Regions from separate parts of the Paeniglutamicibacter sp. genome, predicted to be linked through region 1. Evidence: riboswitches for the same ligand, from Rfam matches in the RefSeq annotation. Region 1 holds a riboswitch; each other region holds the start of a gene.
The links. A riboswitch is a leader RNA that binds a small molecule or an ion and turns the genes downstream of it on or off. The one in region 1 is predicted to bind thiamine pyrophosphate.
Positions count from the first base shown of each region.

Region 2: another riboswitch for thiamine pyrophosphate. It lies ahead of thiC (phosphomethylpyrimidine synthase ThiC); the one in region 1 lies ahead of thiO (glycine oxidase ThiO).
Region 3: another riboswitch for thiamine pyrophosphate. It lies ahead of thiM (hydroxyethylthiazole kinase); the one in region 1 lies ahead of thiO (glycine oxidase ThiO).

Region 1 is NZ_JBKKAP010000079.1:17,690-21,985, forward strand. It holds gene ACLQ7E_RS08900 (ATP-binding cassette domain-containing protein) at 1-117, opposite strand, end outside; gene ACLQ7E_RS08905 (hypothetical protein) at 529-1,212, shown strand; gene thiE (thiamine phosphate synthase) at 1,342-2,022, opposite strand; TPP riboswitch at 2,037-2,170, shown strand; gene thiO (glycine oxidase ThiO) at 2,165-3,397, shown strand; gene thiS (sulfur carrier protein ThiS) at 3,394-3,633, shown strand; gene ACLQ7E_RS08925 (thiazole synthase) at 3,684-4,296, shown strand, end outside.
Region 2 is NZ_JBKKAP010000107.1:6,175-10,470, forward strand. It holds gene trmD (tRNA (guanosine(37)-N1)-methyltransferase TrmD) at 1-242, shown strand, start outside; gene thiC (phosphomethylpyrimidine synthase ThiC) at 327-2,111, opposite strand; TPP riboswitch at 2,124-2,231, opposite strand; gene rplS (50S ribosomal protein L19) at 2,758-3,117, shown strand; gene lepB (signal peptidase I) at 3,178-3,867, shown strand.
Region 3 is NZ_JBKKAP010000179.1:17,724-22,019, forward strand. It holds gene thiD (bifunctional hydroxymethylpyrimidine kinase/phosphomethylpyrimidine kinase) at 1-1,007, opposite strand, end outside; gene thiE (thiamine phosphate synthase) at 1,004-1,663, opposite strand; gene thiM (hydroxyethylthiazole kinase) at 1,663-2,481, opposite strand; TPP riboswitch at 2,473-2,573, opposite strand; gene ACLQ7E_RS20930 (aldehyde dehydrogenase family protein) at 2,701-4,164, shown strand.

The DNA.
Region 1 (4,296 bases):
GATCTCGACGCTGATGTCCTTGAGGTTGTTCACCCGGGCCCCGCGCACCCGGATCACCTCGTGGCTGTCGGCGGCGTGCACGGGTGCGGACGTGCTGGTCGTGGTCTCGCTGGTCATGACTTCTCCAATTCGTGCCGGTTCCGCGTCGGCGGAACTCCCGGTGCCTACACTAGCGCTCCGGAAGGGATAGGGGCTTCTCGAAACCGCTCGGTTTAGTTCGCAGGGCAGTGGGCCCATCGCCCTCTGCAATGGCTTAGTCCCAATACATCAGGGGTCTGGCCATGCCAAGCTGTGGGATGAGTCAAAACCGCGAATTTCCGGGAAATTTCCCGGGTGAATGGCTATTAATCTTGTTCAGACCTGGGCAGACTCCTGAGAGTCATGTCAGCAAGGTGTCCGAAGAAGAACCAACCAGAAATGCAAGAATTCCCTTTAGAAACCTCGTTTCAAACGCCCATAACCAGCCTTCAGCTATCTGAGAGCGACCCACAATCAAGACTTCCGCTCTTTGCGGCTTAGTCTTTGGTTATGAGGGTTTCAAAAACTGATTTCATCGCCGAACTGCCAGCGGAGTTGGCCCGCGCGATTGTCCGTAAATTCGGGGGCCGGGAAATGGTCGCAGAGTGCGTCGCAGACCTGCTCGAAGGAACCGAATTTGAACTCGACGCAGTCTTTGCGGGGTTGGAAGCGGCCGGATATATGAAGAAGGTCCGTGTCGACAACGGGGAAGTTTGGTGGGATACGACCGTCCAAGGCAATGCATTGGCAATGGCAAACTTCGGGAAACCGATCAGCAGAAGAACCGCAGACCGGCTCGTTTCTGGGCTTCTGGAACGTGCGTTGGCATACAACGCCGACCCAGACAAACCGATGTTTATCAATACACTCAGGGTCTTTGGGAGCTACCTGAGCCTGGACATCGACCCCATTGGTGACGTCGACATCGAGCTCACTTTCGGCAGAAGAATCACGGACCAGAAGGTGCTTTCGAACTACACGAGAGCCAGCGGACGATCGTTCGGAACGTACATTGAAAAGGTATTCTGGCCCCACACTGAGCTCTTCCTCCACTTGAAGAAACGTTCAGCGTTCATCAACATCACGATTGAAGACATCACCAAGATTACTGACAGATTCGAAACCATCTACAGTATCGACGCAGACCGGCAGGCAGTGCCGCCGCCAGTTGATCGATCTCTCATCGGGAGGTAAGGACGGTCATTTAGGCTTCCCCCTCAGCCATTTTGAGTAGCCGATAACCCACGTTTTCCAGTCGGAACTTTTGCCACACATACATGACGGGTCAGGCCGGGAAGAGGGAGAGTTGGGAGCGGATCCCAGCTACGCCAGTTCAGGCAACCTTGAAAGCAACGCCCGGGCCGCCGCGCTCGGGTCCTCCGCATCGGTGATCGCACGCACCACCACGATGCGCGAGGCCCCGGCCGCAACGACCTGCTCCACGTTTGAGAGGTCGATCCCGCCGATGGCGAACCACGGCTTGGCCGTTTCCAGCGAGGCGGCGTGTTCCACCATTTCCAGTCCGACGGCCGCGCGCCCGGGCTTGGTCGGGGTGGCCCACAGCGGGCCGACGCAGAAGTAGTCGGTGTTGGGGTCGGACGCGGCCGCGGTGATCTGCGCCGGATCGTGGCTGGAAAGCCCGAGAATCACCGAGGGTCCGAGCAGGGACCTGACGCCGGGCAGCGGCAGGTCCGTTTGGCCCACGTGGAACACCGGGGCGCCGGAGAGCATTGCCAGGTCCGCGCGGTCGTTCACCGAGAAAGGCTTGCCGAATTCCGCGGCAACCCCGCGCAGCACATGGAGCAGTTCAAGCTCCTCGGCGGCATCGATGCTCTTGTCGCGCAGCTGGATGATGTCGACCCCTCCGGCATAGGCCGCGCGCAGGAAATCGACGAAATCCCCGCGCTCCCTCCGGGCATCGGTGCACAGGTACAGCCGCGCTGTTGCGAGGCTCGGTGCGGTTAAGACGGGTGTCGCTTCATCTTGGGCGGTGATCTGGCTCATGTCTCATAGACTAGTTCAGTACCGCGGGAGCCAGGAAAGCTGGCTGAGAGGGCGCCGATTGCGCCGACCGACAGACGCCACCCGAAACCAGGGCGGCGTGGAACCTGATCCGGCTAATACCGGCGTAGGGAAGGAGACCTCGATGTCGTGCACCGTGCCCGACCCCCTGTCCACCGACATTGCCGTCATCGGAGGCGGCATCATCGGCCTGGGCATAGCCCTGGAAGCCCAACGCGCCGACCATCGCGTCACGCTCATCGACCCCGACCCCGCCACCGGCGCCACCTATGCCGCCGCCGGCATGCTGGCCCCGGTCAGCGAGCTGCACTACCAGGAAGAGGACCTGCTCTCCCTCACCCTGGCCTCTGCCGCACGCTGGCCCGCCTTCGCCGGGAACTTGGCCGCCGAGACCGGCCTGGACACCGGGTTCCGCACCACACCCACGCTGGCACTTGGCGCGGATGCCGCCGACCGTGCGGCCCTGGGCGACCTGCGCGAGGCGCAAACCCGCCAGGGACTACAGGTCACCCGGCTGACCACCCGCGAAGCCAGGGTGCGCGAGCCGTTGCTTTCCCCGCGCATTACCGCCGCCCACCTGATTGAGCAGGACCACCAGGTCGATCCGCGCGCCCTGGCAAACGCCATCATGACGCGCCTTGCGGCCGTGGGAGCCGAACGCGACGGAGTGAAGCCGGAGCAAACCCTGGTCCGCACCCGGGCGACGACCCTGCTGCACGAGGACCCAGCGGATTCCCGCTCCAGGGTCACCGGGGTGCTGCTTGCCGACGGCACCCAGATCCACGCCCGCGAGACAATCCTCGCCAACGGCCTGGGCGCCGCCGGCTTCGGGTCACTGCCCGATTCGTTGGTGCTTCCGCTGCGTCCGGTGCACGGGGACATCCTGCGGCTGCGCGTGCCCGAACACCTGCGCCCGCTGACCACCGTCACGCTGCGCGGGATGGTGCGCGGGCTTCCGGTCTACGTGGTCCCGCGCGAGGACCACACCGTGGTCATTGGCGCGACGGCCCGCGAAGACGGCAACCCCGGGGTCAGCGCCGGGGGAGTTCACCAGCTGCTGCGCGATGCCCAGGTGCTGCTGCCCGCGGTCGCCGAGCTCGAACTGATCGAGACCACCGCGCGCGCCCGCCCCGGAACGCCAGACAATGCGCCGCTGCTGGGGCGCGTGGCCTCGGCAGACGGGCCGGATGTGCCCGGGCTGCTCATCGCCACCGGTTTCTTCCGGCACGGCGTGCTGCTCACACCCATCGCCGCCCATGTCATCGTCGAGCTGATCGCCGGCCGCCGCGACCCGGCGTGGGACCGCTTCCGTCCCGATCGGTTTTCACCTGCACTGCAACCCAAGGAGTATGCATGAGCACCATCCAACTCAACGGCGCCACCCGCCCGCTGGCCGCCGGAACCACCCTGGCCGGTTTGGTCACCGCCGTCACCGGCCGGGAGCTCCTGCCCACCGGCAAGCCCGCGGACGGCGGACGCCTCGGCGTGGCGGTGGCCCGCAACTCCGGGATCGTCCCGCGCAGCCAGTGGTCGGTGACCACGCTTGTGCAACATGACGACATCGAGATCGTCACGGCCGTCCAGGGCGGCTGATCCCCCCAGCACGTCCGCACCACCCCCCTCTTGGAAGAAAGCGAAGGACCATGACGCAAACACTGACCGAGACCGATCCGCTGGTCATCGACGGCATCACCCTGGGCTCCCGGCTCATCATGGGCACCGGCGGCGCCCCGAGCCTGGACGGGCTGGGCGCCGCGCTGGTCGCCTCGGGCACCGAGCTGACCACCGTTGCCATGCGCCGCTACAGCGCGCCCGGCCCCGGGTCCACCGGCGGCACCAACCTCTTTGACCTGCTTCTCGAGAACAACATCCGCGTGCTGCCCAACACCGCCGGGTGCTTCACCGCCCGCGAGGCGCTGATGACCGCCGAGCTGGGCCGCGAGGCCCTGGAGACCGACTGGGTCAAGCTCGAGGTGATTGCCGACGAGCACACGCTGCTTCCCGACGCCGTCGAACTCGTCGAGGCCACCGAGGCCCTGGTGGAGCGCGGTTTCAAGGTCTTCGCCTACACCAACGACGACCCGGTGCTGGCGCTGCGCCTCGAGCAGCTCGGGGCCGCTGCAGTCATGCCGCTGGGCTCCCCGATCGGCACCGGGCTGGGGATCCTGAACCCGCACAACATCGAATTGATCGTCTCCCGGGCCTCGATCCCGGTGATTCTGGATGCCGGCATCGGCACCGCCTCCGATGCGGCGC
Region 2 (4,296 bases), on a different contig from region 1:
CCAAGCCCGGAACCTGGGAGGGCCGGGAGGTCCCCGAGGTATTGCTCTCGGGCAACCACGGCAAGATCGCCCGCTTTCGCCGCAACAAGCAGCTCGAGCGCACCGCGATCCGCCGGCCGGACCTGATCGTGCAGCTTGACGCCGCCGCGCTGAACCGGCACGACCGCGACACCCTGTGGCACAACGGCTTTGCCATTGTCGATGGCCGCATCGTGCCCAAGGACCAGGTCGTCCAGGATTAGTCACCACGCATAACTGCGAAGGCTCCCCGGCCCCCCACGTAAGTGGGAAGGCAGGGGAGCCTTTGTCGTACGCGGGCCCTGGCGCTAGGCCTTGGCGGGAACCTCGAGCTCGGGCAGGTAGACCTTGCCGCCGGAGGCGAGGAACTCCTGGCTCTTTTCTCGCATTCCGCCGACCATTTCGGCGATGGCGGCCTGCGAGTCGGCAGATCCGTACTCGTCGCGGATGTCCTGGCTGATGCGCATGGAGCAGAACTTCGGTCCGCACATGGAACAGAAGTGCGCGGTCTTTGCCGGTTCCGCAGGCAGCGTCTCGTCGTGGAAGGATTCGGCGGTGACCGGATCCAGCGACAGGGCGAACTGGTCGCGCCAGCGGAATTCGAAGCGCGCCTTGGACAGCGCGTCGTCGCGCTCTGAAGCACCCGGGTGGCCCTTGGCCAGGTCTGCTGCGTGGGCGGCGATCTTGTAGGTGATCACCCCGGTCTTCACGTCGTCCTTGTTCGGCAGACCCAGGTGTTCCTTGGGGGTGACGTAGCAGAGCATTGCGGTGCCGTAGCGGGCGATCTCCGTGGCACCGATGGCCGAGGTGATGTGGTCATAGCCCGGGGCGATGTCGGTGACCAGCGGGCCGAGCGTGTAGAAGGGTGCACCCTTGCACAACTCCTGCTGGCGCTCGACGTTCTCGCGCACCAGGTGGAAGGGGATGTGTCCGGGTCCCTCGACCATGACCTGCACATCGAATTCCCAGGCCCTTGCCGTGAGCTCGGCCAGGGTGTCCAGCTCGGCGAACTGGGCGGCGTCGTTGGCGTCGGCAATCGAACCCGGGCGCAACCCGTCGCCCAGGGAGAACGCCACATCGTACTGGGCGAAGATCTCGCACAGCTCGTCGAAGTGCGTGTACAGGAAGTTCTCCTGGTGGTGGGCCAGGCACCAGCCGGCCATGATGGCCCCGCCGCGCGAGACGATGCCGGTCACCCGGTTGGCCGAGAGCGGCACGTAGCGCAACAGCACCCCTGCGTGGATGGTCATGTAGTCAACGCCCTGCTCGCACTGCTCGATCACGGTGTCGCGGAAGATCTCCCAGGTCAGTGCGTTGGCCTCGCCGTTGACCTTTTCCAGTGCCTGGTAGATCGGCACGGTGCCGATGGGGACCGGGGCGTTGCGGATCAGCCATTCGCGGGTGGTGTGGATGTCATCGCCGGTGGACAGGTCCATCACGGTGTCGGCGCCCCATTGGGTGGCCCACTGCAGCTTGTCCACTTCCTCGGCGATGGAGCTGGTGACAGCCGAGTTGCCGATGTTCGCGTTGATCTTCACCAGGAAGGCCTTGCCGATGATCATCGGCTCGGACTCGGGGTGGTTGATGTTGACCGGGATGATGGCCCGACCCGCAGCTACCTCGCTGCGCACCAGTTCCACGTCGCAGTTCTCGCGCAGGGCAACGAAGCGCATCTCGGGGGTGATGACGCCGGCCCGGGCATAGTGCATCTGCGTGACGCGCTTTCCGGCATGTGCGCGTCGGGGGATTGGACGGCTTCCCTTCCATTCGGCCGATGCCTTGCCGCGGCGGACCGCGGACTTCCCGTCGTCGAGCAGGTTCCTTTCGCGTCCGGCATACGTCTCGGTGTCCGAGCGCTCCTCGATCCATGTGTTGCGGAATGCGGGCAGCCCAACCACCGGGTCGCTTCCAGGGCCTGCCGTGCGGTAGACCTGCAGCGGGGCGTTGTCCTTTCCTCCGGGGGAGGGTTCCAGGGCGATTTCGGTGACCGGGACCCGGATCCCCGAATCGGTGTCCTCGAGGTAGGCCAGGGAATGGGACTTCAGGGACTGTGTCTCGGCTGGCTCCGCAGCGTTTTGGACAGGGCTGTGCATTGAAATGGTGTTGCTCAAGGAGTACTCACTTCCTTCGCCGGCATTACCCGGACAGGTTCAACGGTCGCAAGCTGCGTCAGCTCGATCTCAGCCCCTGCAAGGGCCCCCGTGTGGTCGTAAGTGAAACTATCACATGTTTCAACGCCGCATCGATTGTGACCATGAACACCGGAGCGTTGCACCCGGTTCCGCGTCCCGGATCCAGCCTGATCGGCGCGCGACGGCGAACCGTCATGGCTTCGAGGCCGGTTCCTGCTGATTTCCGGGTTTTTTCGGGAGCCGCGGCCATGTTGGCGGGGGATTTGGGCCCGACTCGCCCCGGTTGGAACGGGGTCGATTCGGCCATGGCATCGACGGGACAGGACAACCAGGGGCCGAATCCCTCTTGCGCATGCCCCCGGCCTTCCCGGGACTTCGCGCCAGGGCCCGGAGTGTGGCAAAATGGATTCTTGGGTCTACTGGGTTCTGCTCCTGCCGCAGGGGGAACGAGTCAACAGTTGGACCTCACCCCGATCCGCAAACGGATCGGGGTACTAAGCTTCGGACCGCCACATCTTTTCCCTCGACGCATTTGTGCGTCTTGCGGAACAATTACGGTCCGTGTCTAAGGTAGGTGACCTGCGGCGTCTGCCTAGGAGATACATTCATGCGTATTCTCGACTCTGTCGACTCAGCTTCGCTGCGTAGCGATGTCCCGGACTTCCGCGCCGGTGACACCGTCAAGGTTCACGTAAACATCATCGAAGGCAAGAACTCCCGTGTCCAGGTCTTCCAGGGCTTCGTCCTTGGTCGCCAGGGTGACGGCGTTCGCGAAACCTTCACCGTTCGCAAGGTCTCCTTCGGCGTCGGCGTAGAGCGTATGTTCCCGGTACACTCCCCGGTCCTGGATAAGGTCGAACTGGTATCTCGCGGCGACGTTCGCCGTGCGAAGCTGTTCTACATGCGCGATCGCCACGGCAAGGCAGCGAAGATCCGCGAAAAGCGCGACTTCCGGCCCTCCAAGTAGCCAGAAAAACGAGAGCCTTCATCCATGCCGCCCATCGGGTGGCGTGGATGGGGATCCATCGTGGATCGATCTACTGAATCGGAACGTTTTTCCGCTTCGACAAAGCGCCGGTCCCCTTCGAGGGGCTGGCGCTTTGTCGTTGGCGCGCTTGCTGCGGCGGCGGTGATCACTCTTGGCGTTCGCGCCACCGTCGTTGACTTCTTTTACATCGGTTCCACTTCCATGGAATCCACATTGAACCCGGGTGAGGGACTGCTGGTGAACCGGCTTGCCTACAAGGATGCCGAGATTCAACGCGGGGATGTAGTCATCTTCGATGGCCGTGGCTCGTTCCTGCCTTACGAGCGACCCAACGCCCTGGATTCACTTGCCTGGGCACTTCGCCTGGCCGGCAGCGACGCGGTGTACGTCAAGCGCGTCATCGGCGTCGGCGGCGACACCGTCAGCTGCTGCGGCCCCGATGGGCGCCTGAGCGTCAATGGCGTCCCCGTCGAAGAGCCCTATGTCTTTGCCGGGGACAAAGCGAGCGACATGGATTTCGATGTGCAGATTCCCGAGGGGCGACTGTGGGTCATGGGGGACCACCGCTCGGTGTCCGAGGACTCGCGTGCACTGTTGGGAGCACCCGGTGGCGGCATGATCGTCACCAAGCGCGTCATTGGCAAGGTGTCCGACGTGATCTGGCCGTTGGACAGCAAACGCCCGATTGAGGGCTCGTCGATATTGAGCGGACTGCCCAACGCCGAGTAACCCGATGCCCGTCCGCGCCTGAATCCGGGAGTGCGCTGGCGCCCAGGGACTTTTTCCCGGCATCCGCACGATTGACGCAAGCCCCTGGGCTACTGATCTCCACGACACGACACGACACCACACGACGTAAGGCAGAGTGCGGCCACCTTATGCCTGATACCTGCCTGCGAGTCCGCCCCGGACTTGCAACCCCGGACCGGCATCGCGATGGCAAGCCCATCCATGCCCCTATTTACGGATCGCCTGAATTATTGAGCGGCGTTCTACTTGAGGCCACCGCTGAGGACTGGCCAGTCGCCGCCGATCAATGACCCACGTGAGAGGTCATCACTGATATGGAGAGCTACCCTGGCTCGGCTCACCTGGTGGGAATCGCATCGAATCAAACCGCCGTAGTTCAAGACTCAAAGTGGCGTTTCCAGCACTGGT
Region 3 (4,296 bases), on a different contig from region 1:
AGGTACAGCGAGTCCTGGCCCAGGTAGTCCTCGAAGTCCGCCGTCTCCAGGGATCCGTCCTTGAGCCGGCGGATGAACGCCAGCTCGTCGATGCGCACGCGGATGCCGGCGATCCTCTCCCACCACTGCGTCATCGAATCCAGGGAATCGGCCGGGCGCACCCCGTCCCAGAGCGCTGCGAGGTGGTTCACCGGGCCGTGCCCGCCGCCGACCGCCAGCTCGTGCCCCCGGGCAATCGCCTCGGACAGCCAGGCCTTGGCGTTGCGCAGGGCCGATCCCCAGTCCCCGCTGCGGGCGTAGAAGGTTGCCAGGGCGGAGGAGAGCGAGCAGCCGGTGCCGTGCGTGTTGGCGGTGTCAAGCCGCGGGGAGACGACCTCCACGAGCACGCCGTCGGCATCGATGAGCGCATCGCGGCACGTTTCCCCTTCTAGGTGCCCGCCCTTGGCCAGCACCAGGACCCCGTATTCGGTCGCGACGACGCGCGCCTGGTCCACCGCCTGCTCCCACTCGGTGGCCACGACGCCGCGCGCCAGCACGGCGAGCTCCGGGATGTTGGGGGTGATCACGTCGGTGTGGGTGAAGAGGCGGCGCAGCGCCGCGTCGGCCTCGGCATCCAGCAGCGTATCCCCGCTGGTGGCGACCATGACCGGGTCCAGCACCACCGCCGGGACCCCGTGGCCCGCGGGGGCGGCGGCGCGGATGCCTGCCAGCCAGTCGCCGAGCTCGTCGATGACCCTCGCGTTGGCGAGCATCCCGATCTTGATTGCGTCGATGGCGATGTCCTCCGAAACCGCGCGCAATTGCTGTGTCAGGAATCCGGCCGGCGGCACGTGGACGCTGCGCACCCCGCGGGTGTTTTGCGCGGTCAGCGCGCTGATGGCTGCCATGCCGTAGCCGCCGGCCGCGGCAATGGATTTGAGGTCGGCCTGGATCCCGGCGCCCCCGGAGGGGTCGGATCCGGCGATGGACAGGATGTTCTTCACGGTGCTGGTGTTCGGGGTGTTCATGGCTTGGTGCCCTCCCAGAGGCTGCGTAGGTTCGTGGCTGCGGCGCGCGGATCCTCCGCGGCGCAGATGGCGCGGACCACCGCGACGCCGGCGGCCCCGGTGCGGGCCAGCGGGGCCACATCCGCGGCGTCGATCCCGCCGATGGCGATCACCGGCAGGCCGCTGAGTCCCACGGCGCGGGCCAGGCCCGCGTGTCCCAGCGGTTCGGGGTGGTCCTTCTTGGTCGGGGTGGCGTGCACGGCGCCGACCCCCAGGTAGTCGATGGTGCCCGGGGAGCTGGACTGCAGCCGGTTTGCCGCCTCGATCTGCGCATCGGTGGCGGCGCTGAGCCCCAGCACGGCGTCGGGCCCGATGAGCCCACGCACCAGGGATGCGGGCAGGTCGGATTGGCCGATGTGCACCCCCTGCACGTCGGCCCCGGCCGCGCGGGCGGCCAGGAACACGTCGACGCGGTCGTTGACCAGCAGCTGCGCGCGGCCGGCGGTGTGCCGGGCGCAGCCCAGGACGATGTCCAGGAAGTGCGCCGCCGCCAGGTCCTTGCAGCGCAGCTGCACCGTCGTGATTCCGCCGTCCACCGCCGCCTTCACGATCTCGGCCAACGGGCGGCCGGCGGTCGAGGCCGAGTCGGCCACGAGGTAGATTCCGGAGGTCGGCATCAGGAAAGCACCGCCGCTTGGGCCAGGTCGGCCGGGGCGAGCGAGTACAGCGAGTCCAGGAAGTCCACGGCGAAGCTTCCCGGCCCGTGGCTCACCGCGGCGGCGCGTTCTGCAGCCACGGAGTAGAAGGCGTGCGCGGCAACCGTGGCCACCAGCGGGTCGGGTCCGGTGGACAGGAAGGCGGCGCAGATCGCGCCCAGCGCGCACCCGCCGCCGGTGATGCGGGTCAACATCGCACTGCCGCCGTGCACGTGCACCGTGCGCACCCCGTCGGTGACCAGGTCCGCTTCCCCGGAGACCGCGACGACGGCGCCGCTGCGCCTGGCCAGCGCCATGGCGGCGTCGGTTGCAGCGGCAACCGAATCGGTGGATTCGACCCCGCGCCCGCCCTCAGAGGCCCCTGCAAGCGCCAGGATCTCCGAGGCGTTGCCGCGGATCACGGTGGGTCCGGCGGCCGCAAATTCACGGGCCAGCGAGGTGCGCACGCGCAACGACCCGACCGCCACGGGGTCCAGCACCCAGGGCGTCGAGGCGGCGCCGGCGGCGGCAACAGCCTCGCGCATGCCCGCTGCCTGCTCGGTGTTCGGGGTGCCAAGGTTCACCAGCAGCCCCGCCGCGATCGCGGCAAAGTCACCTGCCTCCCCTGGCACGTCGACCATGGCGGGGGAGCCCCCGGCGGCCAGCAACACGTTGGCAGTGAAGTTGGTGACCACGGCGTTGGTCAGGCACTGGACAAGGGGTGTGGAGGCGCGCAGGGCGCCCAGGGCATCGGCGAGCTCGCCGGGTGTTACAAGTCTTGAAGGCGCCATGGATTCCATGAGCAACATCCCTCCGCTAGTACGAACTAGATCAGGTTCTACGGGTTTCATCTCAGCCGGTCGCGTGCGCGCCGACACCCCGTGTCACTATGCGCGAGCCTATCCCACCGGGCGCCGGGGCGGGCAAGTCGATGTCGCCACGCGGAGCCCGCGCGCCCCGGCCCCCCCGCAAGGCGTGGCGGCCTGTTGCCGATGCCACACTGGCCGTAGGCTCAGGACATGGGCACATCCGACACTTCACATAAATCCGCAGCGCCTCGCGAGTCGACGGCGTTGAACGAGCTCGAGCTGCCCGAAGTGGTGCCCGAACTGCCGGAGAACATCGTGGAGATCGTCGCCTCGATGCACGACGTGGTGGCCACCCGGCTGGCCCACCCGCGCCGTTTCAGGGCCTCGCAGCTCAAGGCACTCGAGCGCATGCTGGAGGCGCACGAACAGGACTTCATCGATGCACTGGCCGACGACCTGGGCAAGGGTGCGGTCGAGGCGAAGATGACGGAGATCGACATGGTGCGCGCGGAAATCGACCACGCGCAGTTGCACCTCTCCGAGTGGATGGAATCCAAGGCGGTGAAGATCCCGCTCGCCCTGCATCCCGCGGCGGCCAAGATCGAGCCGCAGCCCCTGGGCGTGGTGCTGGTCATCGGTGCCTGGAACTACCCGCTGCAGCTGATCCTCGCCCCGCTGGTCGCGTCCATCGCCGCGGGCAACGTCACGGTGCTCAAGCCCTCGGAGCTGGCCCCGGCGACCTCCGCGGTGCTGGGCCGGCTGGTCCCCAAGTTCCTGGACCACCGGGCGTGCGCCGTCGTCCAGGGCGGGGCATCAACCAGCAAAATCTTGCTGGAACAACACTTTGACCACATCTTTTTCACCGGCGGAGAGCGGGTGGGGAAGATCGTGGCCCGCGCCGCTGCGGAGCATCTGACGCCGGTGACCCTGGAGCTGGGCGGGAAGTCCCCGGCCGTGGTGATGGACGGGACTTCGGTGGCGGTGGCGCGCCGGCTGGCCTTCGGAAAGTTCATGAATTCCGGGCAGACCTGCGTGGCGCCCGACTACGTGCTGGCGGTGGGCGATGCCGCCCGGAACCTGGAAAAGCAGCTCGCCAAGGCGATCACCGGGTTCTATGGCAAGAACCCGCTGGCCAGCCGGGACTACGGCCGCATCGTGAACAAGGCCCACTTCGACAGGTTGGTTTCCTACCTGGAGCACGGCGAGGTCCTCATCGGTGGCGGGTACGACGCCGACACCCTGAAGATCGAGCCCACGGTGATGGCCAACGTGGATCCGGGCTCGCCGCTGATGCGCGAGGAGATCTTCGGCCCGATCCTGCCGATCATCGCGGTGGAAAGCTTCGACGCGGCGGTGCGCTTCATCAATGCGCGCCCCAACCCGCTGGTCGCCTACCTGTTCAGCGAGAACCCCAGGCTGCAGTCCGCGTTCGGGGACCAGGTGCGGGCCGGTGCCATCGTGCACAACGCGCCCAACGTGCACATGGCCGTCCCGGGGCTCCCCTTCGGCGGCGTGGGCGCCTCCGGCATGGGTTCATACCACGGGCGGCATGGGTTCGAGCGGCTCTCGCAGATGCGTGCCGTGATGGGCAAGACCACCGTGGTGGACACGCTCAAGGCGATCTACCCGCCCTACACCTGGGCGAAGTCCAAGCTCATCGACCGCCTCATGTAAATATTCCACAATCCGCATACGCACTTGCGGGCCACGGTTGTTCCGCACCGTTGCGCGGATTCCCCGGCAGGAACGACGAAGGCCGGAGGCTCCCCGCACAGGGGGAGCCTCCGGCCTTCCCGGCGCATTCCC